DNA from 2 places in the Achromobacter spanius genome. Region 2 is predicted to be linked to the other one. Evidence: predicted binding sites of a transcription regulator. Region 2 holds the regulator's gene; the other holds the start of a gene.
What was found. Region 2 encodes NrdR, which represses ribonucleotide reductase genes. Its sites were predicted from a motif close to CACNANATNTNGTG; they were not measured.
Positions count from the first base shown of each region.

Region 1: a site for NrdR is predicted at 11,510-11,523, ahead of ELS24_RS13830 (ribonucleoside triphosphate reductase). Genes of this name have one in related genera too.

Region 1 is NZ_CP034689.1:2,987,448-3,002,829, reverse strand. It holds gene ELS24_RS13875 (peptide ABC transporter substrate-binding protein) at 1-1,401, opposite strand, end outside; gene ELS24_RS13870 (NAD(P)/FAD-dependent oxidoreductase) at 1,448-2,581, opposite strand; gene ELS24_RS13865 (Rid family hydrolase) at 2,923-3,336, shown strand; gene ELS24_RS13860 (NAD(P)/FAD-dependent oxidoreductase) at 3,323-4,678, shown strand; gene ELS24_RS13855 (aldehyde dehydrogenase family protein) at 4,690-6,222, shown strand; partial or broken gene ELS24_RS13850 (dipeptide ABC transporter ATP-binding protein) at 6,231-8,032, shown strand; gene ELS24_RS13845 (serine hydrolase domain-containing protein) at 8,091-9,224, shown strand; gene ELS24_RS13840 (PepSY-associated TM helix domain-containing protein) at 9,425-11,065, shown strand; gene ELS24_RS13835 (DUF3325 domain-containing protein) at 11,062-11,412, shown strand; gene ELS24_RS13830 (ribonucleoside triphosphate reductase) at 11,549-13,420, shown strand; partial or broken gene ELS24_RS13825 (anaerobic ribonucleoside-triphosphate reductase activating protein) at 13,389-14,148, shown strand; gene ELS24_RS13820 (PLP-dependent aminotransferase family protein) at 14,215-15,382, opposite strand, start outside.
Region 2 is NZ_CP034689.1:785,090-800,471, reverse strand. It holds gene ELS24_RS03560 (cysteine hydrolase family protein) at 1-282, shown strand, start outside; gene ELS24_RS03555 (GlxA family transcriptional regulator) at 300-1,262, shown strand; gene nrdR (transcriptional regulator NrdR) at 1,304-1,783, opposite strand; gene glyA (serine hydroxymethyltransferase) at 2,003-3,253, opposite strand; gene ELS24_RS03540 (YbhB/YbcL family Raf kinase inhibitor-like protein) at 3,582-4,235, opposite strand; gene tyrS (tyrosine--tRNA ligase) at 4,308-5,537, opposite strand; gene ELS24_RS03530 (M23 family metallopeptidase) at 5,794-7,203, shown strand; gene ELS24_RS03525 (anhydro-N-acetylmuramic acid kinase) at 7,337-8,416, shown strand; gene erpA (iron-sulfur cluster insertion protein ErpA) at 8,502-8,873, opposite strand; gene ELS24_RS03515 (DUF6776 family protein) at 8,960-9,709, opposite strand; gene argC (N-acetyl-gamma-glutamyl-phosphate reductase) at 9,756-10,820, opposite strand; gene rpsI (30S ribosomal protein S9) at 11,034-11,426, opposite strand; gene rplM (50S ribosomal protein L13) at 11,436-11,864, opposite strand; gene ELS24_RS03495 (ABC transporter ATP-binding protein) at 12,182-12,892, opposite strand; gene ELS24_RS03490 (ABC transporter ATP-binding protein) at 12,948-13,736, opposite strand; gene ELS24_RS03485 (branched-chain amino acid ABC transporter permease) at 13,729-14,610, opposite strand; gene ELS24_RS03480 (branched-chain amino acid ABC transporter permease) at 14,614-15,382, opposite strand, start outside.

The sequences.
Region 1 (15,382 bases), 2.2 Mb from region 2:
ACCGCTGCCGCCCTTGGCGGGTATGGATGCGCTGGAGAAGCGCGCGGTCACGTCGGGGTCGCTGCCTTGCAGGAAGTTGGACGCCACCATGACCGACTGGTATTGCGACTTCTGCCAGAAATTACCCCAGATGACGGCCGCGGGCATGTTCTCGATGGTCATCTCCACCCCGATCTGCCGCCAGTCCTGCATCAGCAGTTGTTGCGACTGCTCGCGTGCCTGCGCGCCGGCCGTCGTGGAATTCGTGAACGCCAGACGCTGGCCGTTCTTGACCCGGATGCCATCGCTGCCCGGCACCCAACCGGCCGCATCCAGCAAGGCGCGCGCGGCCTGCGGGTCGTAGCGGTGCGCTGGCAGCGCGTCGTTGTACGCCCAGTGGCCTTTAGGCACATAGGATTCCGTCGGCAGCGGCCGGCCCTGATAAATGGCCTTGATGCGGGCTTCCTTGTTCATGCCCAGGTACAGGGCTTGGCGCACGGACTTGTCCGCGAACGGGGCAAAGCCCAGGTTCAGCGCCACGTGTTCAATAAACGGCGTGGGCACCGCCATGATGCGCGCACCCCGCAGCTTGGCCGCCTCTTGTTCGAAGCTGGGCTGGATGCCCGACAGCCCAAGGTAGTCGATCTGGCCGCTGCGGAATTGCGTATACAGCATCGTCTGGTCGGGGATGTATTTGAAGATGACGCGCAACAGGTAGGGGCCCTGGCCGTGATAGGCGGGATTGCGTTCCAACTGGATATGGTCGCCCGCGCGGCGCGCGCCCCAGCGGAAGGGGCCCGTGCCCACGGGCGCCTGGTTATACGGCGCGGTGTTGGGGTCGGCGGCCGTGGCAAGTATGTGTTCCGGCACCATGAAGGTCTGGGACAGCACCGACATGTACGGCGTGAAGCTGCTTTCCATGCGCCAATGGATTTCGTCATCGGCCACGACGGTGATGTCGCGCACCAGCGAATGGCCGACGCGATTGCGCGCCCGGAACGCAGGGTTGTTGATCAATTCCAGCGTGTACTTGACGTCGCGGGCAGTGAACGGCTTGCCGTCGTGCCAGGTGACGCCCGTCTTCAACTTCACCTTCCAGACCAGGCCGTCGGCCGACAGACCGCCGTTGGCGACAGACGGCACTTCGCGCGCCAGGTCGGCCACGATGTTGCCTTGCGCGTCGATGAACCACAGCGTGCTGAACAACTGCCACCACACGCCCTGGTCCACTTCGCTGCCCGGCATCAGCGGATTGAATACCGTGGGTTCCTGCGAAATGCCGGCAATCACCTGTCCGCGCGGGGCGGACGGCGGCGTGGTCGTGGCTGGTGCCGCTTGTGCCCAGGCGGGCGCGGCCATCAAGGTGCCGGCCGTGGCCGACAGCTTCAGGAAATCCCGTTTGGAAATCTTGTGTTGGATCATGGCTTGCGTTTCCCCGTTGTGGTTTGCTTGTTTGAATTTGCCGGAATCAGGCGGATCGCAGCGTGGCGCGGTCGGGCGACAACGCCTCGGGCGTCAGGCCACGGGCTTGCAACGCGTCGGGCAAGGCATTGCGCTGCGCCAGCGCCGCCACGGCCTGCCCCATCGCTGGCGAGGTCAGCACGCCGCAACCGCCCAGCGCCGCATACCAGATGAAATCAGGGCTGTCGGCGCGCGCGCCGCAGACCGGGTTGCGGTCGCGCACATAGCTGCGCACGCCCGCCCAGACGCTGAGGGGTCGCGGCACGCGCAAGCTCGTTTCCATCTCAATGTTGTAGATGCCCTGCGCCACGTCCAGCTCTTCGGGATAGACCTCGCCCGGGGCCACCGGTTGCGCGTCGGCGGGCGAGCCCATGAAGCAACCATGTTCCGGCTTGACGTACCACTGGTAGTCCGCGTTGCACACATGCGGCCAGTGCCCGCCTTCCGAACCGGGCAGCAGCGGAAAGGTAAAGGCCGTGCGCTTGTACGGCGTAATGCCGATGGGCGCCACGCCCGCCATCTGGGCAATCGTGTCAGCCCAGCCGCCGGACGCATTGACGATCACGTTGGCGGTGTAGTCCTCTTCCTGGGTGCGGATGCGCCACTTGCCGGCGTGCCGTTCTATCCCCTGCACCGGCGTATTGGTCGCCAGCACGGCCCCGTTGCGCTTGGCGCCTTTCAGGTAAGCCTGCAGTAGCGTGTTCACGTCGATGTCCTGCGCATCGGTTTCATGGACGCCCAGGTCGAACTTGTCGGCCAGCAACGCGGGGAACAGGGCCATCGCTTGTTCGCGGTCCACCCATTCGGCGTTGCCGCCCGCTTGCCCGATACGGGCGTGCAAGGTGTCCAGCACGGCCTTTTGAGCATGGCGGCCCAAGGTCAGACTGCCGCGCTGCTCGATCAGGGGAAGGTCGGCAAAGCCCGAGGGCGGTTCATAAAAGAACGCGCGGCTGGCAGCGGCCATGGCGCGCATCTGGTCGGCCGAAATGCCAACGGTGAACTGGCCGGCGGTACGCCCCGAACTATGAAAGCCGAAATGCGGCTCTTGTTCGATCAGCGCCACCTTTCCCGACCGAGAAAGAAAGTAGGCGGCTGCCGCGCCTGAAATCCCGCCGCCCACAATGACAAAATCCACCTGCATCCTGCGTTCCCCTTTCATCTGGAATGCCGCGAGGCCTGCTGCGCGGCGCCGGGCTGTTCCCGGAATGACCCGATTGAATCCCAACGCCTTCGGCAGTGTCGAGTCGAATAAATGGAATCGAAACCGCAATAATCTGCACCGGGTCCGGGGTCGCCCAAGCGCGGGGGAACGCGCTACGGGAAAACCATGACCAGGCAAGTGCCCTGCCCCGCGTCGTGGCGAAGCGGCCATCCGCCGTCGTTCTATTAATTGCATCCCGCCCGCGATTTTTTGACATCGACGCGGCAACGCCTTTCGCGCGATCCTGCTCGCCAATGACGCACTCCTGGATGAACACCCACATGAACGACAACACCCGCCAACACGGCAGCCGCAAAGCCATCTACTCCGGCAGCGAGTATGAACGCACTTACAGCTATGCGCGCGCCGTCGCGTTGAACGGCCACATCCGCCTGTCCGGCACAACCGGCTACGACTATGTCGCCGACGTGCTGGCCGACGGCGCCCAGGCGCAGACCGAGCAGATCCTGCGTAATGCGCAGCATGCCTTCCAGCAGGCGGGCGCGTCGCTGCGCGATGTGGTTCGGGTGCGTATTTATATCGCCCGGCCCGAAGACTACGACGCCGTCATGGACGTGTACGCGGCGGCGTTTCGGGGCATAGATCCCGCGTGCACCACCGTGCAGGCCGGCTTGTTCGATCCCGCCATCCGGGTCGAGATCGACATGGACGCCATCGTCGATGCCACCGCTTAACCTGTTGCACCATGCGCCGGCCGACGCGGTGTCGCGCCTGCTGGACAGGGCCGAGCCCCTGCCCGCCACGGCCGACGTGGTCATCATCGGCGGCGGCATCATGGGCTGCAGCGCCGCCTGGTATCTGGCTCGCGCCAATCTGAAAGTGGTGCTGCTGGAAAAGAACCGCATTGCCTCGCAGCAGTCGGGACGCAATTGGGGCTTTGTGCGGTCGCTCTACCGAGACCCGGCCGAGCTGCCCCTGGCGGCGCAGGCGCTGTCGCTTTGGCCCGGCTTGCGGGCAGAGCTGGGCCACGAGACAGGTTGGATGCGCAGCGGCTGCCTGTTCCTGTGCGCCGACGAGTCCGAGCGCCGGTCCTACCAGGCTTGGCTTGCCGAGGCCGGAGGCCGGGTCAGTGACACGCGCATGCTGAGTCCCGACGAGATCGCGGCGCGGTTTCCGATGGTGTCCCGGCGTACCGAAGGCGGCATCATCGCCGAATCGGATGGCCAGGCCGAACCCACCCTGGCGACCCTGGCTTTTGCCCGCGCGGCCATCGGCGCCGGCGCCGTGGTGCTGGAAGATTGCGGCGTCAGCGCCCTGGACGTCGCGGGCGGCAGCGTGTGCGGCGTGCAGACCGAACACGGCAGCGTGCGCGCCCCCATCGTCATCTGCGCGGCCGGCGCGCAGACCTTTCGCCTGTTGCAGGCGCTGGATGTGAAACTGCCGCAGAAGGTCGTACGCAGCACCGTATCGCTGACAGCGCCGCTGCCCGCCATGGGCCTGCCTTGCTTCGTGGGCTACGGGCTGGGCTTGCGTCAGCGGCCCGATGGGTCCTGCATCATCGCCACAGATGCCGGCACCGATATCGACCTGACGCTGGACTCTTTGCGCGCCTCGCATTATTTCCTGCGTGAAGTGGTGCGCAACCACAAGGGCTTTTCGTTCCGCTTGGGCAAGCCCTTCGTCAATGACCTGTACACCCGGCTGTCGGTGCCGAAATCGGATTGGGCGATCAAGCCCCGCGATCCGGACATCGCCCCCAACACGCATCGCGTGCGCGACAACCGCAAGCGGTTCGCGGAATTGTTCGCGCGGATGCCCCCCGTTGAAATCGTCAAGTCCTGGGCTGGCAACATCGACGTCATGCCGGACGCGCTGCCGGTGATCGATGCCGCCTGGCCGGCTCGCGGCCTGATCATCGCCACGGGGTTTTCCGGACACGGATTCGGCCTGGGTCCCGCGGTCGGCAGCACGCTTGCCGCATTGGCCCGAGGCGCCGAACCCAAGACCGACCTGGCGCCGTTCTCGGCCGACCGTTTCCTGCGTGGAGCGTATTCACGCCCCTACGCGGCCATCTAATTCCTGGAGCAATGATGTCCGAACCCGCCCTGCCCCTTCCCAGCCATGCAGAACTACAACGCATGGCCGCCGGCCTGCGCTTGCCCGACCGCGCCTTTATCGACGGCGACTGGTCGGCGTCCGATAACGGAGCGCTGATCGAAACCAGCAACCCCGCCACCGACGCCGTGCTCGGCACGTTGGCCCATTGCGGTCAAAAAGACGTGGACCGCGCGGTGGCGGCGGCGCGCTCGGCGTTCCGCAGCGGCGCCTGGTCGCGCTGCGCACCGGAGCAACGCAAGGAAGCCCTGCTGAGGCTGGCGGCGTTGATCCGCCGTGATGGCGTCAAGCTGGCCGTCATGGAAAGCCTGGAAAGCGGCAAGCCCATTCGGGACTGCCTGCGCGAGATCACGCAGGAAGTGCCGGCGATCTTTCAGTGGTACGGCGAATTGGTGGACAAGAGCTACGGCCACGTGGCCCCGACCGGGCAGGAAGACTGCGCGATGGTCGTGCGCGAACCCATCGGCGTGGTGGCGGCGGTGCTGCCCTGGAACTTTCCCCTGCTGATGGCCACGTGGAAACTGGCTCCCGCGCTGGCCAGCGGCTGCTCGGTCATCGTCAAGCCAGCCGAAGAAACGTCGCTGACCACCCTGGCCCTGGCGGCGCTGGCGATCGAGGCGGGCATTCCGCCGGGCGTCTTGAACGTGCTGACGGGGCCGGGCGAAACCACGGGACGCTTGATCGGACAACACCCTGACATCGATGCCGTGTCGTTCACCGGGTCCACCGACGTGGGGCGGCTGTTCCTGCAATACGCAGGGTCCAGCAACCTGAAAACGGTGGGGCTGGAGATGGGCGGTAAAAGCCCCTTCATCGTCCTCGATGACGCGGACCTGACCGACGATCTGATCGACAATGCCGTGATGGCCGCGTTCTGGAATGGTGGTCAGAATTGCTCGGCCAACATGCGCCAACTGGTGGCGCGGTCGCGGCAGGACGCCTACGTGGAGAAGATCATCGCGCGAACCAAGCAGATCGTGATCGGAGACCCGCTGAATCCGGCAACCGACATGGGCCCGCTGATTTCGGCGGGCCAGCGCAACCGCGTGCAGTCCTATGTGGCCAAGGGCCTGGAGGAAGGCGCGCGCCGCGTGCTGGAAGCCGGTGGCGCGCCGGGCGGTCGCGGGCACTATCTGGGTCCCACCGTCTTCGCGGACCTGCGTCCGGACATGGTTATCGCCCGCGAAGAGATCTTCGGCCCGGTCCTGGGGGTCCTGCCGGTGGACAGCATGGACCAGGCGCTGCAGATTGCCAACGGCACCGATTACGGCCTGCATGCCACCGTCTACACCCGTGACCTGGACCGCGCCATGTACTTCGCGCGCCGCCTGGAGTGCGGCACGGTCGCGGTCAACGGCTTTACCGAGGGTGACATCAAGACCCCCTTCGGCGGCTACCGGCGCTCGGGGTCGCTGGCGCGCGACAAAGGGCTGGAGGCCATGGCGCAATACCAGCAGATCAAGACGATCTGGTTGCGTCTGTCCGCAATGGGGCTGAGCGCGTGAACGCGCCGGTGCTACGCGTCGCCGGCCTGCACACCCGCTTCCGGGTGCCGGGCGGCTGGAAGACCGTCGTCAACGGCCTGGACTTCGAGGTAGCCCCGCGTGAAACGGTGGCCGTGGTGGGCGAATCCGGCTCGGGCAAAAGCGTGACGGCCATGTCGATCATGCGCTTGCTCAACCCGCGCGATACGCAGGTGTCGGGCAGCGTCCTGCTGGGCGGCCGCGACCTGCTGGCGCTGCCCGAACCCCAGATGCGCAAGATTCGCGGCGCCGATATCGCAATGATCTTCCAAGAGCCGATGACCAGCCTGAACCCGGTGCGCACCATCGGATTCCAGGTGGCTGAATCGCTGATGCTGCATCGGGGCCTGGACTGGCCGACGGCGCAGGCCGAGGCGCTGCGCCTGCTTGAGAAGGTACGCATCCCGGCCGCGGCGACTCGTTTGAAAGACTATCCGTTCCACCTGTCGGGCGGCATGCGCCAGCGCGTCATGATCGCCATGGCGCTGGCCTGCCGGCCCCGGCTGCTGATCGCCGACGAGCCGACCACCGCGCTGGACGTCACGATCCAGGCACAGATTCTGGCCCTGATCCGCGAACTACAGCAGGAAGACGGCATGTCGGTGCTGTTCATCACGCATGACATGGGTGTGGTGGCGGAAGTGGCGGACCGGATGGTCGTGATGTGCGGCGGGCAGCAGATCGAATGTGGCGACACCGCTCGTATTTTCGATAGGCCCACCGAGCCCTATACGCGGGCCCTGTTGGCGGCCGTGCCGCGCCTGGGCGCCATGAAAGACGTAGCGCGTCCGATGCCGTTTCCCGCCATCGACCGTCAAACCGGAATCAAGACGCCAGCCCGGGAAACGGCGAACACCGCGCGCGCCGACGCCCCGCCTGTGCTCGAGGTTCAGGCGCTGACGATGCGGTACCGCATGGGTTCGGGGTTGCTGTCGCGCGACCGCGGCATGGTACATGCCGTCGAGAACGTGTCGTTCAGCGTACAGCCAGGCGAAACCCTGGCGCTGGTGGGCGAATCGGGTTGCGGCAAGTCCACCATTGGCCGCAGCATCATGAACCTGCTGACGCCAACCTCGGGCACGGTGCGGGTCAATGGCCAGGACATCCACGCAGCCAGGGGCCGCGACCGCGACGCCATGGCGCGCCATGTGCAGATGGTGTTTCAAGACCCATTCTCCAGCCTGAATCCGCGCAAGACCGTTGCGGCGGCAGTCGCCAGCCCCCTGATCGTGAACAAGGTCTGCAAGGGCGACGCACTGCGCGCCCGCGTGGCCGAACTGCTGGCCTGCGTGGGCCTGGACAGCGCGGCCGGCGACCGCTACCCGCAGGAATTCTCGGGGGACAGCGCCAGCGCATCTGTATCGCCCGCAGCCTGGCGCTCGGGCCGTCGTTGCTGGTGGCCGACGAGGCAGTATCCGCGCTGGACGTATCGATCAAGGCGCAGATCATCAACCTGATGCTGACGCTGCAACGCGACCTGGGGCTGGCTTATCTTTTCATCTCGCACGACATGGCCGTGGTGGAGCGCGTAAGCCATCGCGTCGCGGTGATGTACATGGGCGAGATCGTCGAGATCGGCTCCCGCGCCGCCGTGCTGTACGACCCCCGCCATCCCTATACGCGACGCTTGCTGGACGCCGTGCCCGTGGCGGACCCGGGCGCGCGCCTGGCCATGCCGCGCCATCTGATCCAGGACGAGATCCGGCACACGCTGCGCCCGCCCGGCTATACGCCACCCCGACGGCGCTACCAGGAAGTCGCGCCCGGCCACTTTGTGATGCAGGACGACTAAGGCCCGCATGGCGCGCGCCTGCCGTCCACCACCCATGAATTCAAATCTGGAACCTGCCATGCCCCTGACGCCCGCCCTGAAGACGCATCTGATGCGGTTCTACGACGGAACCCTGCTCCCCGACGAACTTGCGCTGGCGCTGTCCAGCGACCCCGGCTGGTTTGCGTCCGACACCGTGGCGCGCGGCGAGCGCGTGCGTGATCTGCCACTGCGGCCCGGCGGCATGCCCGCCTTGCGCATCCAGGATCAAGGGCGTGTGTTCGACCTGTACGACTATCTGGCCACCAACGGCGTGGCCGGCCTGTTGGTGATGAAGGACGGGCAAGTCGCGTTCGAGACCTATCAGCGTGGCATCGCGCCTGAAACGCGCTGGAACTCGTGTTCGCTGGCCAAGTCGGTGGCGGCGACGCTAGTGGGCGTGGCGCTCAAGGAAGGGCTGATCCACTCGCTGGACGATCCGGTGACGCGGTACGCGGACTTGGGCGGGGTCTATCGCCAAGTTACGCTGCGCCAGATGTTGCGCATGTGCTCGGGCGTGCAATGGAACGAGGACTACGGCGACGCGGCCTCCGAGCGCCGTCAATTGCTAGACATCCAGACCCGCTGGCAAGCAGGCGGCATCCGAGACTTCATGAAAGGCCTGCCCGCGCGCCAACCGGCGGGCCAGGCCTGGGCGTACAACACGGGGGAATCGTATCTGCTGAGCGCGGTGATGGAAGGCGCAACGGGCCAGCGGCTGGTCGACTACCTGCAGTCGCGGCTGTGGTCGCGCATCGGCATGGAATCCGACGCGACCTGGTGGGCGGAATGCCCCGGCGGCATGACGATCTCGGGCAGCGGCATGAATGCCACCCTGCGTGACTACGCACGGTTCGGGCAATTCGTCCTGGAAGGCGGGCAACTGGATGGCGAACGCCTGCTGCCCGAGGACTGGGTGGCGCAGGCAGGAACCCCGTACCGTATTGGCGACACTGAAATTCCCTACGGCTACATGTGGTGGGTGCCAGAGTTGAAGGACCCCGCCCTGGCCGGCGCCTTCCAGGCAGAAGGCATCTATGGGCAGTTCATCCACATCAACCCGGCGCACAAGCTCGTTGTCGTGGTGCTGAGCGCGCGCGGCAAACCCAGCTATAAGAAGCGCGTCGAGATCAACGACGACGCCTTCTTCGCGGCGCTGGCCCGGGCGTTCTAAGCGCTTTGGGCCAAGACGAGCGAGTCCGGCCGCCTCAACGTTGACGTCGCCATACTGAAGTCGCCACATAAGCGCCTTCACATTGATGTCCCCAATTAGCTTAGAATCGGAACAATTCTCAATAAAACTTCTTGCCCGCAAGCTCACGGCGGCAATCCCACAATAAGAGGTTCGCTCTGAAATCCGGTTTCCGCCTATCCATGGCCTGGTTGCACACCTGGGTCGGCCTGTGGTTTTCGTGGCTGCTGTACGCGGTGTTCCTGACCGGATCGCTGGCCCTCTTCGCCGAACCCATCACCCATTGGATGACGCCCGAGCACCACGCGGCGGAAGCCGCGGCGGCCGATGCCGCGGCGGCCGATGCCGCGGCGGCCGCGCAAGACCGCACACCCGTGGACCGCGCACGCCGTCTGGACCTGGCCGTGGACTACATGGCGCGCCATCACCGGGGCGCGGGCATGTGGGAGATCTGGCCCGTTAACCGGCACCATGACAACGGTTTGTCGGTCTACTGGTTCGACAAGAACGGCATGTACGCCGACGCCGAACTGGACCCCGCCACGGGCGCCGAACTGGACGACCATCATGACGAAGCAGGCCGCGCCACCCTGGGCGGCACGCACTTCGTCAACTTCCACTACATGCTTCACGAAAGCCGCTTCGGCGTGTGGATCGTGGCGTTCGCCACCATGGCGATGCTGGTCGCGCTGATCTCGGGCGTGGTCACGCACAAGCGCATCTTCAAGGACTTCTTCACCTTCCGCGCCAAGAAAGGCCAGCGTTCCTGGCTGGACGCGCACAACGCCGTGGCGGTGCTGACGCTGCCCTTCCAGTTCATGATTGCCTACACCGGCATCGTGATTTCCAGTGCGCAACTGATGCCCGCCCCCGTCGTGGCGCAGTACGGGGCCGGCATGGAAGCCACCCGCCTTTACCTGGCCGAAATGCAGGGCGAAGAAAGGCCCGTGCGCACCGGCCAGTCCCTGGCCATGCCGCCGCTGGAACCGCTGGTGGCGCGTGCCGAATCCCTGATTGGCCAAAGCGCGCGCGCCATCGTCATCCAGAACCCCGAAGACAGTTCCATGCGCGTTGCGGTCTACGGCTGGAACGAAACCAGCGACGCCTTGCACAACATCAGCGCCACCACTGGCATGGCCGAGTTCTCGGCGGCCACGGGCGCACTGCTGCGCATGCGCCCGGCGGGCGGCGTCATCGGCGGCGCGCCGGCACTCACGCGCCAGGTCATGGGCGACCTGCACATGGCGCCGTTTGGCGGGCTGGCCGTGAAGTGGCTGTACTTCGTATGCGGCCTGGCCGGGGCCGCCATGATGGGCACGGGCGCCGTGCTGTTCATGGTGAAGCGGCGCGCCAAGCTGGGTAATGAATTCGGCGCCGCCACCGCGCGCATGTACCGCCTGATCGAAGGCCTGAATGTGGCCGCGCTTGCCGGTCTGGCGGTGGCCTGCATTGGCTACTTCTGGGCCAACCGCCTGCTGCCCGTCGCACTGGAAAACCGCGCCTTGTGGGAACTGCGCTGCTTTTTCGGGCTGTGGGCGTTGATGCTGGCGCATGCCTGGCTGTGTCGGCCCCGGCTTGCGTGGACGACCCAACTGGGCTTGCTGGCGGCGCTATGCCTGCTGCTGCCGGTGCTGTCATTCGCCACATTGGGCGACCACCCCGTGGCGCAGATGGCGCGCGGCGACTGGGAAAGCGCGGACGTGGAACTGACCGCCCTGGCCGTTGGCGTACTATCCGCCTGGGCAGCCATCCGTTTGTGGAAAAGGCCTGAGCCCGCGCCCACCCGGCGCACCCCTCGCGCGACTCAAAAGGCTGCGGCATGAACCTGAACGACGTATTCGCCATTGCAGTGGCTTTGTTGCTGACCTATGCGGGCATGGCCTGCCTGAGCCTGGCCATGCCACGCCATTACGATCAGGTCTGGGGTCGCGATCCGTCGGCGGGCCACACGCGCGTGCTGCGCGGCGCGGGCGTGCTGTTGCTGGCGCTGGCCTTGCTGCCTTGTGTGGGCCTGTGGGGCAACACAGTGGGTGTGGTGGCGTGGCTGGGCTGGCTGTCGGCGGGCGCGTTGCTATGGGTGGGCATGCTGTCTTGGGCGCCCCGCCCTGCCGCCCGCACCGCTGCGCTGGCCGTGGCCATTTCCTTGGCGGGTATTGGCATCGGCTTCTGACGCCAGGCGAAAGCCGCATTGCGATTTTCCCCTCCGTTTTTCCCTGTTTGACCCGCATCAAGCCAGGCTGACATCGTCTTCCATAGGCAGACATCAACACCATATGTAGTGATAGAGTTTTGACACTCCACTACATATGGTGTCCGACATGCTGCTTCCGCACGATCTCCCCCCTAACGTCCCAGCCCCTCCCGCTGCATTCGACCGCAACAAGCTGGTCGATGTGGAAAGCGCCATGGAGGAATACCTGGACCAACGCGATTGGCGCGTCAACGCCAATGCCAACCTGGGCTACAGCCTGGGCGGCCTGATCCTGAACGTGGCCGGCAAGGTCACGGCCAACTATTGGCTGTCGCATGTGTTCACGCCCGAAGCGGGTCAGGCGCACCGCGATGGCGACCTCCACATCCACGACCTGGACATGCTTAGCGGCTATTGCGCGGGATGGTCCTTGCGCCAACTGCTGACCGAAGGCTTCAACGGCGTGCCCAGCAAGGTGGAATCCACGCCGCCCAAGCATATGTCGGCGGCCATCGGCCAGATCGTCAACTTTCTGGGCACGCTGCAAAACGAATGGGCGGGCGCGCAAGCCTTCAGTTCGTTCGATACCTACATGGCCCCGTTCATCCGCCGCGACGCCATGACCTACGCGGACGTGAAGCAGGCCATGCAGGAACTGATTTTCAACTTGAACGTGCCTAGCCGCTGGGGCACGCAAACGCCCTTCACCAACCTGACCTTCGACTGGACCTGCCCCGCCGACCTGAAAGAACAGGTGCCCTACGTGGGCGGCGAGGAAATGCCGTTCACCTATGGCGAACTGCAAGCAGAAATGGACATGATCAACCGCGCCTACATCGAAGTGATGATGGCCGGCGACGCCCGGGGCCGCGTGTTCACCTTCCCGATTCCCACCTACAACATCACGCCGGACTTTGATTGGAGCCACCCCAACACCACGCGCCTGTTCGAGATGACGGCGCGCTACGGGCTGCCCTATTTCCAGAACTTCCTGAATTCGGATCTGGAACCGCACATGGTGCGGTCCATGTGCTGCCGCCTGCAACTGGACCTGCGCGAATTGCTCAAGCGCGGCAACGGCCTGTTCGGTTCGGCCGAGCAGACCGGATCCGTGGGAGTCGTCACCATCAACTGCGCGCGGCTGGGCCATACCTGCCGGGGCGATGAAGCCCGGCTGATGCAACGGCTAGACCACCTGCTGGAGCTTGGCCGTGACGTGCTGGAAACCAAGCGCTGCGTGGTGCAGCGCTACATCGACCAAGGCCTGTACCCCTACACCCGCCGCTACCTGGGCACCTTGCGCAACCACTTCAGCACGCTGGGCGTAAACGGCATCAACGAGATGATCCGCAACTTCACCAACGACGCCGACGACGTCACCACGCCGGCCGGCCACGCGCTGGCGGTGCGCCTGTTGGACCACGTGCGCGAGCGCATGACCGAATTCCAGGAACAGACCGGGCACCTGTACAACCTGGAAGCCACACCCGCCGAGGGCACCACCTACCGCTTCGCGCGCGAAGACCGCAAGCGCTTTCCCGGCATCTTGCAGGCGGGTAGCGATGCGCAGCCTTACTACACCAACTCCAGCCAATTGCCGGTGGGCCATACCGACGACCCCTTCTACGCGCTGCAATTGCAGGAAACGCTGCAAGGCAAATACACGGGTGGCACCGTGCTGCACCTGTACATGAACGAGGCCGTGTCATCGGCCCAGGCATGCAAGGAATTGGTGCGCCGCGCGCTGTCGAACTTCCGGCTGCCCTACATCACCGTCACACCCACGTTTTCCATCTGCCCCCACCACGGGTATCTGGCTGGGCACCACGACGTCTGCCCCAAGTGCGAGGCCGAAGGCAACACCCCCGAACCGGTGCACTGCGAGGTCTGGACCCGCGTCATGGGCTATCACCGTCCCGTGTCGTCCTTCAACACCGGCAAACAAGGCGAATTCCATGAACGCCGCTTCTTCGTCGAACAACACTGAACCGGTCGCGCGCAGGGCTGCGCATGCTGGGCCCCCGCCACCCGTGGCGACGGCCCTGCCCCGGCATGCGCCCGCCATCGGCGGACTGGTTCCGTTTTCCACGGTGGATTGGCCGGGGCAGTTGGCCGCCGTGGTCTTTATTGCCGGTTGCCCCTGGCGATGCCATTACTGCCACAACCCCGATCTGCAAACCCGCGCCGCCCGCTACGACTGGCGCGATACGCGCGCCTTTCTGAAAAGCCGCGCGGGTTTGCTGGACGCCGTGGTGTTTTCAGGTGGCGAACCGCTGTCGGAACCCCGCCTGCCATCGTTGATACGCGACGTGAAGCGCATGGGCTACCGCGTGGGCCTGCACACGGCCGGCATCTACCCCTTGCGCCTGGCCGATGTGTTGCGCCACCTGGATTGGGTGGGTCTGGACATCAAGGCCGATGCGCAAGGCTACGACGACATCACCGGCCGCCGCGATTCCCATCGCCCGGCCATGGCGTGTCTGACGCAGTTGCTGTCAGCCGGTACGGACTTTGAATGCCGCATCACCTGGCACCCCGATTGGCTGGCCGAGGAACGGCTGCTGGACTTGGCGCAAGCGCTGGCGCGCCGGGGCGTGCGGCGCTTTGCGGTGCAGTCGGCGCGCGGTGCTTCCAACCTGCCCGCCGCGCGCATGCTGAGTCCGCAGGCGCAGGCGAGCCTTGGGGCAATGGTTCGAGGAGTTCGCTTATCGCTGAACCAGAAAAGCCGGAGGAAAAAAGCGGCAGAAAAAAGCGGCAGATACAACCGGCAGTCTCAGGTGCCTAACGCCGCGCCGCCAGCGCCGCTTCCAACGTGGCCCGAAAACGCGGCGACCCGATCGCGCCCACATTGCACCGCGACCACGGCGACACCGCCGTGGGATCCACGCTGAACACGCGGCCCGGCGCCATGATGACTTTCTCGGGCATCAAATCCGTCGCCAGCGTCAACGAGTCCGCCACGCCGGGAAACGATGACCAGAGATACAAGGAACTGGTCGGCCGCGAATACACCTCGGCGCCCAGCGCATCCAACACCTGCAAGGCATGGCCGGTGGCGGCCTCCAGCCGTTGGCGCAAGCGCGCCAGATGGCGCTCGTAGTGCCCTTCGCGCAGCATCACATCCACCATGCGCTCGCAGTATTCCGAACTGCTGACGTGCACCAGCGCCTTCAAGTCGGCCAGGTCGCTGGCCAGCGCCGCGTTGCAGGCGATGAAGCCCACGCGCAACGCCGCCGAGAACGACTTTGAAAAGCTGCCGATGTAGATGGTGCGTTCCAACTGGTCCAGCGCCGACAGCCGCACCGCCGACGTGGGCTTGAAGTCCGCCAGCGCATCGTTTTCCACGATCATCAGGTTGTAGCGCTCGGACAACTGCAGCACCTTATAGGCCTTGGCCAGCGAGATGTCCGACCCGGTCGGGTTGTGCGCCAGCGACTGCGTAAAGAACAAGCGCGGCTTCTCGCGCTGCAACAAGGCTTCCAGCGCCGCCACGTCCGGCCCATCCGACAAACGCGGCACGCCCAGCATGCGCACGCCCGCCAGCTTCAGCTTGCCGAATAGCGGGTAATAGCCCGGGTCGTCCACCAGCACGGTGGCGCCCGGCGGCACAAAGTAGCGGATCACCAGGTCCATCGCCTCGTTGGCGCCATGCGTCAGCACCAACTGCGACGGCGCCACATTCACGCCCACGTCACCCAGCTTGCGCACCAGGCTTTCGCGCAGCGGCGCGTAGCCAAAGCGGCTGCCGTAGCGGAACAAGGCGCCCAGCCCAGTGCGCACCACCTTTTGGTGATAGCGGTCCATGCGCATGTCGGCCAGCCATTCCACGGGCGGAAAGCCATCGCCGGCCTGGACCGCGTCGGGCTGCGTCTTGAGCTGTTCACGCATCAGCCAGACGATGTCCATGGCGCGGCTCAATTGGCCGGGTTCCTCGTCGGCCGCCTTGCGC
Region 2 (15,382 bases):
GGCGAAGACGGCGCAACACTGCACGACTGGCTGCGTGAAAACGGCATCGAAGGCATCATCGTCAGCGGTATTCGTACCGAACAGTGCTGCGAGACGACATCGCGCCACGCCAGCGACGCCGGCTTCAAGGTGGTGTTCCCGACGGACGCCACGTTGACCTTCGCCATGCAAAGCCCCTCGGGCAAGCACTACACCCCCGCCGAGATCCGGGACCACACCGAGCTGGTGCTGAACGGCCGCTTTGCCCGCATCACCCACGCGGCCGACGCATTGGCCGGCTGAACAAGGCAAAGCGCCGCATGATTCCCGTGTATTTCATCCTGACGCGGGGCATCGTCCTGCTGGACCTGGCGGGGCCCGCCGAGGCGTTCCGCGTCGCCGAAAAGCGATGCCCGGGAACATTCGAACAGCACTTCTGCGGCCCAACACCTGAAGTGGAAAGTGGTCTACCGGGCTTGAATCTGGCGCGCATCCGGCCATTACCGGCCGCTCTGCCCGCCAACGCGCTAGTCATTATTTCGGGCGTGGTAGACAAGCACACGCGCCTGGACTCGCCGGATGCGCACGCCATCATCGACTGGCTGGCCCTGCGCCACCCCGCGGACCAGTTCACGCTGATGACGGTGTGCGCGGGCGCGTTGTTCGCGGCCTCCGCCGGGCTGACCCGCCTGCGCGACTGCACCACGCATCATTCTTGCCTTGCGCAATTGGCGGACATCGACCCCAGTGCGCGCGTGCACGACAACCGAATCTTCGTTGAAGACGGCAACCTGGTCAGCAGCGCCGGCATCACGGCGGGCATCGACCTGGCGTTGCATATGGTGGCGCGTCATTGCGGGCCGCGCGTGGCAAGCGAGGTGGCCCGCGACATGGTCGTCTACCAGCGCCGCGCGGGCACGGACTCCGCGCTGTCGCCGTGGCTGGAACACCGCAGCCACATGCACCCCGGCGTGCACCGCGTCCAGGATGCGGTGATCCGCAATCCGGCGGCGCCCTGGTCCGCGCAATCCTTGGCGGACCAGGCGCATACCAGCCCGCGCCACCTGACCCGGCTTTTTCGCGAACACGCTGGCTGTACGCCGATGGACTACCTCTATCAGATCCGGGTGGCGCTGGCACGCGACCTGCTGCGCGAAACGCGATTGGATCTGGAGCGCGTGGCGGAGAAGTCAGGATTTGGATCCGCGCAGCACATGCGCCGGGTCTGGCGCAAGTTCCAGCCGAATACGCCCAGCCTGGCGCGGTCGGCCCCCATGCAATAACGGCGCCGAAGCGCCGTTATTCGCGGGCGCGTGAACCGTGTTTATTCCTTGCGCAGCTTGCCGGGCAGCAGCGGCCCTTGCATTTCGCGGATGGCCTCGACGAATTCGCCAATGTCCTCGAAGCTTTTGTAAACGGACGCAAAGCGAACGTAGGCCACCTTGTCCAGCTTGCGCAGTTCGTTCATGACAAGTTCGCCGATATGTTCGGACGGCACTTCACGCTGGCCGCTGGCCAGCAGTTGTTCTTCGATACGCGCAACCGCCGCATCCACGTCTTCGGTGCTGACGGGGCGTTTGCGCAGCGCCAGGCTCAGGCTGGCGCGCAACTTGACGGGATCGTAGTCGCTGCGGCTGCCGTTGCGCTTCACGATGGAAGGCATGGCGAGCTCAACCCGTTCATAGGTGGTGAAGCGCTTGTCACAAGACAGGCAACGGCGGCGACGACGAATGGCATCGCCCTCTTCCGAGACCCGGCTGTCGACAACCTGCGTTTCGGCATGGCCGCAAAATGGACACCGCATGTGTGTTCCCTATAGGCACGGATAGCAAAATTTGAGCATATTGTAACGACGCTACCCCGGGAAGCGTCGAGACGGGCTAATTCGTCCCCAATATCATCACGGCTAGGAACGAGGATAGCGCCCGCCGCCCTGAAAGCAAAGGGACGGCACCTTGCGGGGCCGTCCCTTGCGTGTCGTGATCCTTCGGCGGTAAACCCCCGAAGGTTTGTCACCGGATGCTTATTGCTTGCTGTAGACCGGCAGGCGCGAGGTCAGTTCGTTGACGCGGGCACGCACAGCGGCGATGTTGGCTTCGTCGCGCGGATTGTCCAGCACGTCGGCGATCAGGTTGGCGGTGAGTTCGGCTTCGGCTTCGGTAAAGCCGCGCGTGGTCATGGCCGGCGTTCCCAGGCGGATGCCGCTGGTCACGAAGGGCTTTTCCGGATCGTTCGGGATGGCGTTCTTGTTCACCGTGATGTGTGCCTGGCCCAGCACGGCTTCCGCTTCCTTGCCCGTGATGCCCTTGGCGCGCAGGTCAACCAGCATGACGTGGCTTTCGGTGCGGCCGGAGACGATGCGCAGGCCACGCTTGACCAGCGTGTCCGCCAAGACCTTGGCGTTCTTGACCACTTGCTGCGCGTAGTCCTTGAAGCTGGGATCCAGGGCTTCCTTGAACGCCACGGCCTTGCCGGCGATGACGTGCATCAGCGGGCCGCCTTGAATGCCCGGGAAGATGGCCGAATTGATGATCTTTTCGTGCTCGGCCTTCATCATGATGACGCCGCCGCGCGGGCCGCGCAGCGACTTGTGCGTGGTCGACGTGACGAAGTCGGCATGCGGCACCGGGTTGGGATAGGCGCCGCCGGCAACCAGACCCGCGTAGTGGGCGATGTCGACCATGAACAGCGCGCCGTTTTCGCGCGCGATGCGGGCCATGCGTTCGAAATCGATGTGCAGGGCATAGGCCGATGCGCCGGCCACGATCAGCTTGGGCTTGTGTTCCTTGGCCAGTTGCTCAACTTGCTCGTAGTTCAGGACTTCGTTTTCGTCCAGGCCATACGAGATGAAGTTGTACAGCTTGCCCGAAGCATTGACCGACGCTCCGTGCGTCAGGTGGCCACCTTCGGCCAGGCTCATGCCCAACACGGTATCGCCCGGCTTCAGCACGGCCATGTACACGCCCTGGTTGGCCTGCGAACCCGAGTTGGGCTGCACGTTGGCGGCTTCAGCACCGAAGATCTGCTTCAGGCGATCAATGGCCAGTTGTTCAACCACGTCCACGTATTCGCAACCGCCGTAGTACCGCTTGCCCGGGTAGCCTTCGGCGTACTTGTTCGTAAGCTGCGTGCCCTGGGCCTGCATGACGGCCGGGCTGGCGTAGTTTTCCGAAGCGATCAGCTCAATGTGCTGCTCTTGGCGTACGTCTTCCTTCTGGATGGCGGCCCAAACGTCCGGGTCAGCCTTGGACAAGGTGAGGTTGCGGTCAAACATGACGGGGGATTCCTGAGGCGGTAAGAGAGGAGAAAGCAGTGTCGGGTGGGTAAACCCGAAGAATCTGCGTAGTTTACCCCGTCAGCCGGAATCAATTGCCGCCAAAATGCGCCCGAAGCGGGCAAATTTCGGTCGAAGAGCGCGAAAACCACGGCACCGGCTGCTGGCCGAAAACGCTGCTCAACCCGACTTGAAGAACTTTCATGCAATGGCGACGGAGTGGCAGTGACGACGGCGCCGACGTTGGCCAGCCTCACCGCTGCGCCGCCGGCCCTTGAACGAAAAAAGGGCCGCATCGCGGCCCTATCGAGGTTGCCCGTGACGCAAACTAGGCCTCGGTGGCGCCAATCTGCTTGGGGGCAAGACGCGGGTTGAGCGTGTATGTCCCCGTTACCGACGCCTGCGCCAGCACATGTTTCTGCATGGCGCGCAGCGCGTCTTCGCCCGTGAACGAACCGTTCAGGTTCAGGCTGCTGACGTCCAGCGCATACAGGGTGAACACGTAGCGGTGCACGATGGAATCGTTCCAGGGCGGGCACGGGCCGTCATAGCCGAAATAATCGCCACTCATGTCGTGGTCGTTGGCGAACCACGACGAGTACGAATTGATACCTTGGCGGGCGTCCATGGGCGCCAGAGGGCCGCCTTTGCCACGGGGCGTGATGCCATTGGAAAAGGCGCCTTCGTCAATCTCGCGCATGTCAGCCGCCAGATCAATAAGCACCCAATGGAAGAAATCAACGCGCGGCAGGTCGGCTGGGACTTCGCGGTCTTCCTGGTTGACATCATCGGGCCGCGACGGCACGTCCGGATCATGGCAGATCAACGCGAACGACTGCGTTCCCGCCGGGACGTTGTCCCAGGAAAACTGCGGGTTGTAGTTATCAGCCAGCGCGACGTGCGATTGCGCATCGATCTTGCCGAACGCATAGCGATCCGGAATCGACTCGTGATCGGAAAAAGACAAACTCGAAAGTTCCATGTCGTGCTCCTTGAAATGCCGCAAGGGCGTACCAGCCCTTGTCCGTTTGCTCAGCGTATCAAAAGTTCGCAATCATGGGTTCAAGTTAACACGCGCGAACTTGCGCTTGCCCACCTGCACCACGTAAGTTCCAACCGGCAATTGCAACGATTTATCTTCGACCCGATCGCCGTTGACACGCACACCGCCCTGCTCCACGTTGCGCTGGGCTTCCGAGCCGGAGGCCACCAGACCCGCCTCGCGCAGCAGCTTCAGAATGCCAATCGGCGCGCCGCCTATGTTCACCTCGGGCATGTCCTCGGGAATGGCGCCGTCGCGAAAGCGCGCCTCGAAGGAGGCGAGCGCGTCGTCCGCCGCCTTGGCGGAATGGAAGCGGGTGATGATTTCCTGAGCCAGCATGACTTTCGCATCGCGGGGGTTGCGGCCGCCATCCGTCTCTTGCTTGAGGGCTGCGATGTCTTCCAGCGAACGGAAGGACAGCAGTTCGAAGTAGCGCCACATCAGCGTGTCGGAAATCGACATGAGCTTGCCGAACATCGAGTCGGGCGACTCCGAAATACCGATGTAGTTGCCCTTGGACTTGGACATTTTCTCGACGCCGTCCGTACCCACCAGCAGCGGCATCGTCAGAATGCACTGGGGCTCCTGGCCATATTCCTTTTGCAACTCGCGCCCGACCAGCAGGTTGAATTTCTGATCGGTGCCCCCCAGCTCCAGATCGGACTTCAGCGCCACGGAGTCATAGCCCTGCATCAAGGGATACAGGAACTCATGCACCGAAATCGGGATGCCACCCTTGAAGCGCTTGGTGAAGTCTTCGCGCTCCATCATCCGGGCCACCGTATAGCGCGAAGCCAGTTGGATCATGCCGCGCGCGCCCAGGGGATCGCACCATTCGGAGTTGTAACGGATCTCGGTGCGGGCCGGATCCAGCACCAGGCTGGCTTGCGCATAATAGGTCTTGGCGTTGGACTCGATCTGTTCGCGGGTCAGCGGCGGCCGTGTGCTGTTGCGGCCGCTGGGGTCGCCGATGGTGGAGGTAAAGTCGCCGATCAGGAAAATGACGTTGTGCCCCAGGTCCTGCAACTGGCGCATCTTGTTCAGCACCACCGTATGGCCCAGATGGATGTCCGGCGCGGTGGGATCCAGCCCCAGTTTGATGCGCAGCGGCACGCCGGTCGCGCGGCTCTTGGCCAGCTTGCGAGCGAATTCGGATTCAACCAGCAATTCGTCGCAACCGCGCTTGGCTATACGCAGATCGGCTTCGACTTCAGGAGTAATAGGGGCTTCAGAGGGAGACATGGCAGGGGGACCAAAGCGGCTTCAGCCGACAAAAAGGTGTAAAAAGTGACGAAAACTATCGAAAATTCTAGCCGAATCAGCTAGGATACCGCCCAATCATACGCAACTACTATCTATACGCAGTTGCGGTTCGGCCTACCACCCCGTTGTTCACAAGATGCGCGCAGCGCCAGCCCTTGCCCCGGATATCGTGGCGCGCGGGGCCGATCGTGCCACGCACCCTGAGAGCCCAGCCACCTGAGAGGGTATCTTCACGATGAATCGTGGCCTCCACGAACTGGCGAGTAGCATCAAGCGCAAAGTTGCTGCCCTGTTTGCGCCCGTTGAGCCCAAGCCCCATCGCTCGGGACTTTTCCGCCGCACTCTTCTCGTCACCGCAATCGGTCTGTTTGCCGGCGCCGCCGCCTTGGGCATGGTGCAGCAACCCGACCGCTCCGAACTCCCCCCGTCCCGCATCATCCAGAGCATTCTGCCGCTGACCGCCGAGCAAGTCGAAGTCAGCACGCCGAGCGCCGCGCCGTACATCAGCGAAACCCGCATCCGCCCCGGGGACACGCTTTCCGCGGTACTGCAACGGCTGGAGCTGGACGCGCCCAACCTGCAAAGTTTCCTGACGCACGACGCCAGCGCCCGCAGCATCTATAAGCTGTACCCGGGACGCTCGGTGCAGGCCGCCACGGATGAGCAGGGCAAGCTGATCTGGCTGCGCTACATCCACACGCCCGGCAACGAAAGCGATGGCCAGGTGGTGACGCGCATGCTGCATGTTGCCCCCTCGGGCGATAGCTACAAGGCCGAGGAAGTCACTGAAAGCACCGAGCGCCAGACACGCGTTGCCGTGGGCACGATCAAGTCGTCGCTCTTTGGCGCCACGGACGGCGCCGGCATCCCCGATTCGGTCACCATGCAGATGGCCGACATCCTCAGCGCCAAGATCGACTTTCTGCGCGACCTGCGTCAAGGCGACCAATTCCGCGTGGTGTACGAAGTCCGCTCCCACGACGGCCGCTACGCTGGCGCGGGCCGCGTGCTGGCCCTGGAATTCATCAACGGCGGCAAGACCTATAACGCCGTGTGGTTCAGCCCGGACGAAAAGTCGGGTTCGTATTACGACTTCGACGGCACCAGCCTGCGCGGCGCCTTCTTGCGCACCGCGCTGAAGTTCAGCCGCATCAGCTCCACGTTCGGCATGCGCATGCATCCGATCCACAAGACCTGGACCGGCCACAAGGGCGTGGACTACGCCGCGCCTTCGGGCACGCCGATCCATGCCACGGCGGACGGCACGGTTGAGTTCTCGGGCTGGCAGAACGGCTACGGCAACGTGGTCATCGTGAAGCATCACGGCAAGTATTCGACGCTGTACGCTCACCAGAGCCGCATCGCCGCCGGCATCACCAAGGGTTCCAAAATCTCGCAAGGCCAATTGCTGGGTTACGTCGGGTCCACAGGCTGGGCCACCGGCCCGCACCTGCACTACGAGTTCCGCGTCAACAACGTGCCGATCGACCCCCTGTCGGTGGACCTGCCCGTTGCCCGCGCCCTGGAGCCGGCGGAAGCTCGCGCGTTCAACCAGGCAGTGGCGCCGTACAAGCAGCAAATCCAACTGTTGACGCAGTTCCAGCAGACGCTGCCCGACGCGCTGACCAACGTGGCCAGCCGCTAGACGGCTAGCAATAGCAAACGTCCTGAAAGGCGGCCCGCGCACACTCTGCCGGCCGCCTTTTTTCTTTCTTGAGGCGCCCGTGAACTCCACCGTACCTGTATCGTCCGCCAGCGCGGCGCTTTATATCGGCTTGATGTCGGGCACCAGCGTCGACGGCGTAGACGGCGTGCTGGTGCGCCTGGCCGACACGCAAGCGCCCCAGGTCCTGGCCAGCGCCAGCCTGCCCATGCCCGAGAACTTGCGGCGCGAACTACTGGCATTGAACCGATCCGGCGACGATGAGCTGGCGCGCGCCGCCCTGGCCGCCAATGCGTTGGCCCGGCTGTATGCCCAGGCCGTGGCCGGCTTGCTGCGGGATGCGGGGTTGAGCGCCCGCGATGTGACCGCCATCGGCGCGCACGGCCAGACCGTCAGGCACCGTCCAGAGAGCGGCTATACCGTGCAGCTCAACGCACCCGCCCTGCTTGCGGAACTCAGCGGCATTGATGTGGTGGCGGATTTCCGCAGCCGGGATGTGGCGGCGGGCGGCCAAGGCGCACCGCTGGTTCCTCCCTTCCACGCTGCCATCTTCGGCGCGCCGCAAGGCCGTGCCGTTCTCAACCTGGGTGGCATCGCCAACGTCACGCTGCTTGTGCCTGGCATGCCTGCACGCGGCTTCGACACAGGGCCGGCCAATGTTCTTCTTGACGCATGGTGCCAACGTCATTTGGGCTCGCCCTATGACGCGGACGGCCGCTGGGCCGCCACGGGCCAGGTCGTGGCCCCCCTGCTTGAACAGTTGATCGCCAGCGAACCCTGGTTCGCCCTTCCCGCGCCGAAATCCACCGGTCGCGATCTATTCAACCTGCAATGGCTGGATGACCGCCTTGCGACATTTGACGGCCCTACGCCGGCTCCGCAAGACGTGCAGGCGACCCTGCAACGCCTGACCGCGCGTACGGTTGCCAACGCCATCGACGCGGCTGCCGCACAGACGCAAGAGGTTTTCGTGTGTGGAGGCGGGGCGCGCAACGGCGGCCTGATGCGGGAACTGACGTATTGCCTGCAACGCCCCGTGCATCCGACCGACGCGCTTGGCGTGCCGGCGCAGCAGGTCGAAGCGCTGGCCTTCGCCTGGCTGGCGCAGGCCTTTGTTCAACGCAAACCCGCGGGACAACCCGCGGTGACAGGCGCGCGCGGCCCGCGGGTGCTGGGCGCACTGTATCCGGCATGACGGGCGAGCGTTTCGCGGGAGTGTCAGACCAATGCAAAAAAGCCCTTCGGCATGCCGAAGGGCTTTTACTTTCCTGCCAGGGCGATTACACCGAGAACGAGGAACCGCAGCCGCAGGTGGTGCTGGCGTTGGGATTGCGGATAACGAATTGGGCGCCTTCAAGGTCTTCCTTGTAGTCGATTTCAGCACCGACCAGGTATTGAAAGCTCATCGGGTCAACAAGCAGTTGAACGCCAGCCTTGTCCAGCACGGTGTCGTCTTCGTTCACGACTTCGTCAAACGTAAAGCCATACTGAAAGCCCGAACAGCCGCCACCTTGGACGAAGACGCGCAGCTTCAGGTCGGGGTTGCCTTCTTCGGCCAACAAATCCTTCACTTTGGCGGCAGCCGAGTCGGTAAATACCAAGGGCACAGGCGGGGCGGCCTGAAGATCGACGGTTTCGGTTACTGCATTCATGGTTCACTCCTGGCCGGATCGGCCATATTTCGGTGAGCGGCAACGGCGCTCGCATGGTGTCACTATAGCGCAGGGCTTGACTAGACTCAAAGTTCCAGTTTGACACTTCGCGAGGCGCGGACGGTTTCGCCTTCGAGGACGCTGACGGTCACACTTTCGGGGACAAATCCCTCGGGAATCGCCAGGATGCCCTGGCTGCGTTGGTACTGATCAAACTGCAAGGCCAGCGATGCGGCTGACGTCGACTCGCCCGTGGCGGTTACCGGGCCAGCTTCGGCCCTCACCTGCATGGGGGCCAGTTCCACCGTAACGGTCTCTCCCCCGAGCACACCGGTGGCCTGAAACCGCAGCGCACCCGCAAAAACAGCACCGCCATTGCGGCCGCTGCGCATCAGCAGCACCTTGTAGCGCAAACCGCCGCCTTCACGGTCTATCTGCACGCCGCGGATATCCACCGACCCTTCCGGCCCAGCGGGCAACAACTGCTCGTAGAACGCCAATTGGTCGCGTACCCGGCCAAGCTCGGCCTGAGCCGTGCGCAACTGGGTTTCAAGCTCTTGGCGTGCCGCGCGCTCGATGACGAGTTCGCCGTCCGCCGTATCCAACTGGCTTTGGGTGTAGCGCAACTGCGCGCCCTGTTGGCGCATGGCTTCGGTTTGCGCCTCGGCCTGCTGCTTGCTGATCACCACTGCGTCCTGCGGCCGTGCTTGCCGCAGCGCGTAGCCGTAACCAGCGGAGCCGCCCACCAACAGGCCGATCAGCGCCCCTGCCAGCATGCGGCGCAGCCCGCTCCTGGAGCGGGGTGGCGGGCTGGGGGAAGCGGAGTCGGCTGGCATAAAGCGCGCAAGGCCGGCAGCATACAGCGCCAGCCCTTGCAAAACATCAAGGCAGAATGGCCACCTGGTCCAGGCCCGTGGACTCGGCAACACCGAACATCAAGTTCATGTTCTGTACTGCTTGGCCCGCGGCGCCCTTGACCAGGTTGTCCTGGACGACCAGGACGATCAATTGGTCACCATTGCCCGGGCGGCTGAGTGCGATACGCAGGTTGTTCGACGCGCGCACTGAACGGGTTTCGGGCAGGCTGCCGGCCGGCATGACGTCAACAAAAGGCTCATTGGCGTAGCGCTGTTCAAACAACGCCTGGAAGTCCGTGTCGCGCGCCTCGGGCAAGATGCGGGCGTACAGGGTCGAGAACATGCCACGGATCATCGGCACCAGGTGCGGCACGAACGTCAGACCAACCTTGCCCCCGGCAATCTTCTCCAACTGGGCTACGATTTCCGGATGATGGCGGTGGCCGGCCACCCCATAAGCCTTGAAATTGTCGGACGCTTCCGAAAACAGAGAACCCACTTCCGCCTTGCGGCCCGCGCCCGACACGCCGGACTTGCAGTCGGCGATCAACGTTTGCGTATCCACCAGCGACTTGCCGCCCTCCAGCAGCGGCGCCAGACCCAACAACACGGTGGTGGGGTAGCAGCCGGGGTTACCGATGACGCGGGCCTTGGCAATGGCGTCGCGGTTCAGCTCCACCAGGCCATATTGGGATTCGGCCAGGATGTCGGGGCAGGTGTGGGGAATCTTGTACCAGCGTTCGAACGTGGGGATGTCCTGCAGACGGAAATCAGCGGCCAGGTCGATGACGCGGGTGCCCGCGGCGATCAGTTCCTGGGCTTGCGCCATCGCAACGCCATGAGGTGTGGCGAAGAACACCACGTCGCAGTCCGTCAACGAGGCCTTTTCGGGCGCGGAAAAGGCCAGGTTCACTCGGCCTCGCAGGTTCGGGTACATATCAGCGACCGGCAGCCCGTCTTCCTTGCGGGACGTGATGGCGGTCAATTCCACGTTGGGATGCTGCGACAGCAAGCGCAGCAGCTCGACGCCGGTATAACCGGTGCCGCCGACAATACCAACCTTGATACGGGTATTCGATGCTTGGGCCATGATAGGTATGAACTCTTCGTAGGACGAAAACAGATTGTATCGCCCGGAGAATACAGGGTTGTGCCGACGCGAGCATCGCGATGGCCATCTGGACTCATCCGACCGGCTTAGATGGGGCGGAGTTCCGCGCAGCAGAAGCTGGCCACCGGAGCCGTAGCGTCATCACCGCCCAAAAAACAAAAAACCCGCCGAAGCGGGTTTTTTGCAGCAACATTAACGCTTGCTGAACTGCTTGCGACGACGTGCCTTGCGGAAGCCGACCTTCTTACGTTCGACTTCACGGGCATCGCGGGTCACAAAGCCAGCTTGCGACAGTGCGGGCTTCAGGGTCGCGTCGTAGTCGATCAGGGCACGCGTGATGCCGTGACGGACTGCGCCAGCCTGGCCGGTTTCACCGCCGCCGTGGACGTTGACTTTGATGTCGAACGATTCCAGGTGGCCGGTCAATTCCAGCGGTTGGCGCACGATCATGCGACCAGTTTCGCGGGCGAAGAAATCGTCGACGGGCTTGCCGTTGACAACGATCTTACCCGTGCCCTTCTTGATGAAAACGCGAGCCACCGAAGTTTTGCGACGGCCGGTTCCGTAATTCCAGTTACCGATCATGGCGTTTCCTTAGATATCCAGCGTCTTGGGCTGCTGGGCGGTGTGCGGGTGCTCGGCACCAGCATAGACCTTCAGCTTCTTGATCATGGCGTAGCCCAGAGGACCCTTGGGCAGCATGCCCTTGACAGCCTTCTGAATGGCGCGACCGGGAAAACGCTCTTGCATTTTCTCGAAGTTCGTTTCGCGGATACCGCCCGGGTACGTGGTGTGGCGGAAGTACTTCTTGTCCTTCGCCTTGGTACCGGTAACGACGATATCGGAAGCGTTGATGATGACGATGTAATCGCCAGTATCAACGTGCGGCGTGAATTCAGGTTTGTGCTTGCCACGCAGACGACGTGCGACTTCGCTGGCCACACGACCGAGGACTTTGCCCTTGGCGTCGATCACAAACCAGTCACGTTGGACTTCATGCGGCTTGGCCACAAAGGTCTTCATGATGGTTCCTAAGAATAAAAAGTTCTTGCTGGCTAGAACGTCTAGCCAGTGTTCTTTCCCCAACTGGGCAAAAGCTGATCAACCGAAACCCAGAATTTTGGTTCGGGTTTTTGCCTTCAGTTTTGCCTTTATCGACGTCCCGCCTAAGCGTTATTACCCGCCCGTGCAATGGTCAAAATGAGGGAAAGCCTGAAATTCTAACACGGCTGCTCAAAAATTGGGCAAGTGAAATGAAGTCAGGCGGTGGCTGGCCGCAAGCCATGTTGCAGCCAGCGCACATGCAAATCCGGGGACAAAACCCGGAACGCGAGGCACGGTCAGGCGCCCAGATACGCTTCAAGCACCCGCGGATGGCCCAGCAATTCGCGGCCCGTGCCCGACAGCGCCATGGCGCCGTTTTCCAGCACATAGCCGCTTTGGGCAATCTTCAGCGCCTGGCGCACATTCTGCTCCACCAGGAACAGGGTCAGGCCGTCGGCATTGATGGCGCGCAGTGATCGGAAAATTTCCTGCACGACGATCGGCGCCAGGCCCATCGACGGCTCGTCCAGCAGCAGCAGGCGGGGCTTGGCCATCAGGGCCCGGCCGATAGCCAGCATCTGCTGTTCGCCGCCGGACAGGTTGCCCGCGATGCCCGTGATCCGTTCCTTCAGGCGCGGAAACAGGTTGAACACATATTCCAGATCGGAACCCACATTCTTCAGGCCCCGGCGGTAGGCGCCCAGTTCCAGGTTTTCCTGCACCGTCATGGTGGTCAGGATTGCCCGGCCTTCCGGCACTTGCACGATGCCGCGCGCCACCAGTTGGTGTGGCGCCAGGTTGGTGATGTCTTCGCCTTCGAACATGACGCGGCCGCGCGCCTTGGGCAACAGGCCCGACAGCGCCAGCAGCGTGGTCGATTTGCCGGCGCCATTGGCGCCGACCAGGGCGGTGATTTCGTTGGCGTTCAGGTCCAGATCGATGCCGCGGACGGCTTCGATATGGCCGTAGTTGACCTCGAGCCCGCGGACTTCAAGCATCGCGCTCATTGTGCAACCTCCGCGCAACGCGCTACGGGATTCGTATTGGGAGCGGCCCAGCGACTCATTTGGCTGCCTCCACTTGTTCGGTGTCTTCGTCGTCTTCGCGACCCAGATAGGCCTCGATGACTTGCTCGTTGTTGCGGATCTCGTCGGGGCCGCCGCAAGCGATGATCTTGCCGAAGTTCAGCACCGCGATGCGTTCGCACAAGCCCATGACGAAGCGCATGTCGTGCTCGATCATCAGAATGGTGTAGCCGCGGTCACGAATGGCGAGGATCTCGCGCATGAGTTCGGCACGTTCGCCGGTGTTCATGCCCGCAACCGGCTCGTCCAGCAGCAGCAGCTTGGGCTCGGTGGCCAGCGCACGCGCCAGCTCCAGGCGGCGCTGTTCGCCGTAGGACAGGTTGTCGGCCAGATCATTGGCCTTGTGATCCAGACGCATCCACGTCAGCAGTTCGTGCGCGCGTTCGCGAGCGCGCTTTTCGTGCTCGCGGTAGGCCGGCAGGCCCAGCAGCAGGCTGGGAAAGCCGTAATTCATGTGCCGGTAGGCGCCGACCACCACGTTTTCCAGCAGCGTCATCTCTTTGAAAAGACGAATGTTCTGGAACGTGCGGGCAATGCCCATGCGCGTGATGCTGTGCGGCTTCTTGCCCAGCACGCTGTCGCCCTGGAACGTGATGGTGCCGCCGCTGGGCGGCAGCAGGCCGGTGATCAGGTTGAACACCGTGGTCTTGCCGGCGCCGTTGGGGCCGATCAAGCCGAAGATGGACCCTTCGGGCACGGACAGGTTGACGTCATGCAGCACATGCAGGCCGCCGAAGCTCTTGGAGACGGAAGAAAGCTCAAGCATGGCGCTTGCCTCCCTGGCCGCCCGAGCCTTGACGCATCCAGCGCTTGAAACGCGCCGGATCCCAGATGCCTTGCGGCAGGAACAACACAATCACCACCAGAATCACTCCGTTGGCGACCAGGCGCAGATCCGCAAAACCGCGCAGCAATTCCGGCAGCACGGTAATGATGAAGCTGCCCAGCACGGGACCGGCCAAGCCGCCGATACCGCCCAGGATGGCCATGGTCAGGATTTCAACACCACGGTCAAAGCCGTATTCATTGGGGCCGATGAAGAAGGTCAGGTGCGCGTTCAAGGCGCCAGCCAGGCCCGCGATCATCGCGCCGGCCACGAACGCCAGCATCTTGTTGGCGCGCACGTCGATGCCCATCAGCCCAGCCGCCGTTTCGTCGCCACGGATGGCGTCGAACGAGCGTCCGATCTTGGAGGCGCGCACACGCCACAGCACGAACAGAACGATCACCACCGCCAGCACCACGTGCCACCACTGCGTCAGTTGCGGAATGCCGTTCAGGCCCAGGGCGCCGCCAGTGAGCGATTCGGTGTTCAGGATGGTGACGCGCACCACTTCGCCAAAGCCCAGCGTGGCCATGGCCAGATAGACCCCTGACAACCGCAGTGTCGGCAGGCCGATCAAGGCCGCGACCAATGCGGGCGCAGCCATGCCCCCGGCAAGCGCGACCGAGAACGGGGCGTCGTAGTTCATGGTGAGCAGCGCGGCGGTATACGCCCCGATACCCATGAAGGCGGCATTGGCCATGGCCAGCATGCCGCAGGCCAGGGTCAGCCAGATGGAGAGGGCCAGCAAGGCATTGGTGCCCAGCGTAAGCACCAGGTTGCCGTAAATGGCCCAGAAGTTTTCGAATCCGCTCATTCTTTAAGCCTTGCGTTGAACCACTTTGCCGAACAGTCCTTGCGGGCGCACCAGCAGGATCAGGAACAGCAGGCCGAAAGCCACCGCGTCGCGCATGGTGGAGCCGATATAGGCCACCGACAGCACCTCGGCGAATCCCAGGAACAGACCGCCCAGCATGGCGCCGCGTATGTCGCCCATGCCACCCAGGATGATGACCGCGATGCCCTTGTGCAGCATCGGCTGGCCCATCAGCGGGAACAGCGCGTTCGAGTACAGGCCGATCAGCACGCCGGCCACGCCACCCAGGGCGGCGGCGGCGAACGAGGTCGTGACGAACAGTTTTTCAACGTTGATGCCCAGCAGCCACGCAGCCTTGGGCGATTCGGCGATGGCGCGTAGCGCGCGGCCGAATTGCGTGCGGCGCATCACGTACATCAGCACGGCCATCAACGCGAACGACAGGAAGATGATGCCCAGTTCGATGACGGTCAGGTGCAAGCCCGCGACTTCGATCACTTCTTCGGGCACGGTGCCGTGCGGGAAGCGCAGGTTGCTGGCGCCGAAGATGCTCTGGGCGCCGTTATTCAGGATGATGCCTACACCAATGGTGGCGATCATGGGAATCAAGTGCGGCGCGTTGCGCTTGCGCAGCGGCTTGAGCACCAGGTAGTCGATGATGACCCCAGTGAAGCCAGCGACGAAGAAGGCGGCCATCAGCGCGCCCCACAGGGGCAGGCCGAATTGCTGAACCACGAACAGTGCCGCATAGGCGCCAACCATGAAGACGGCG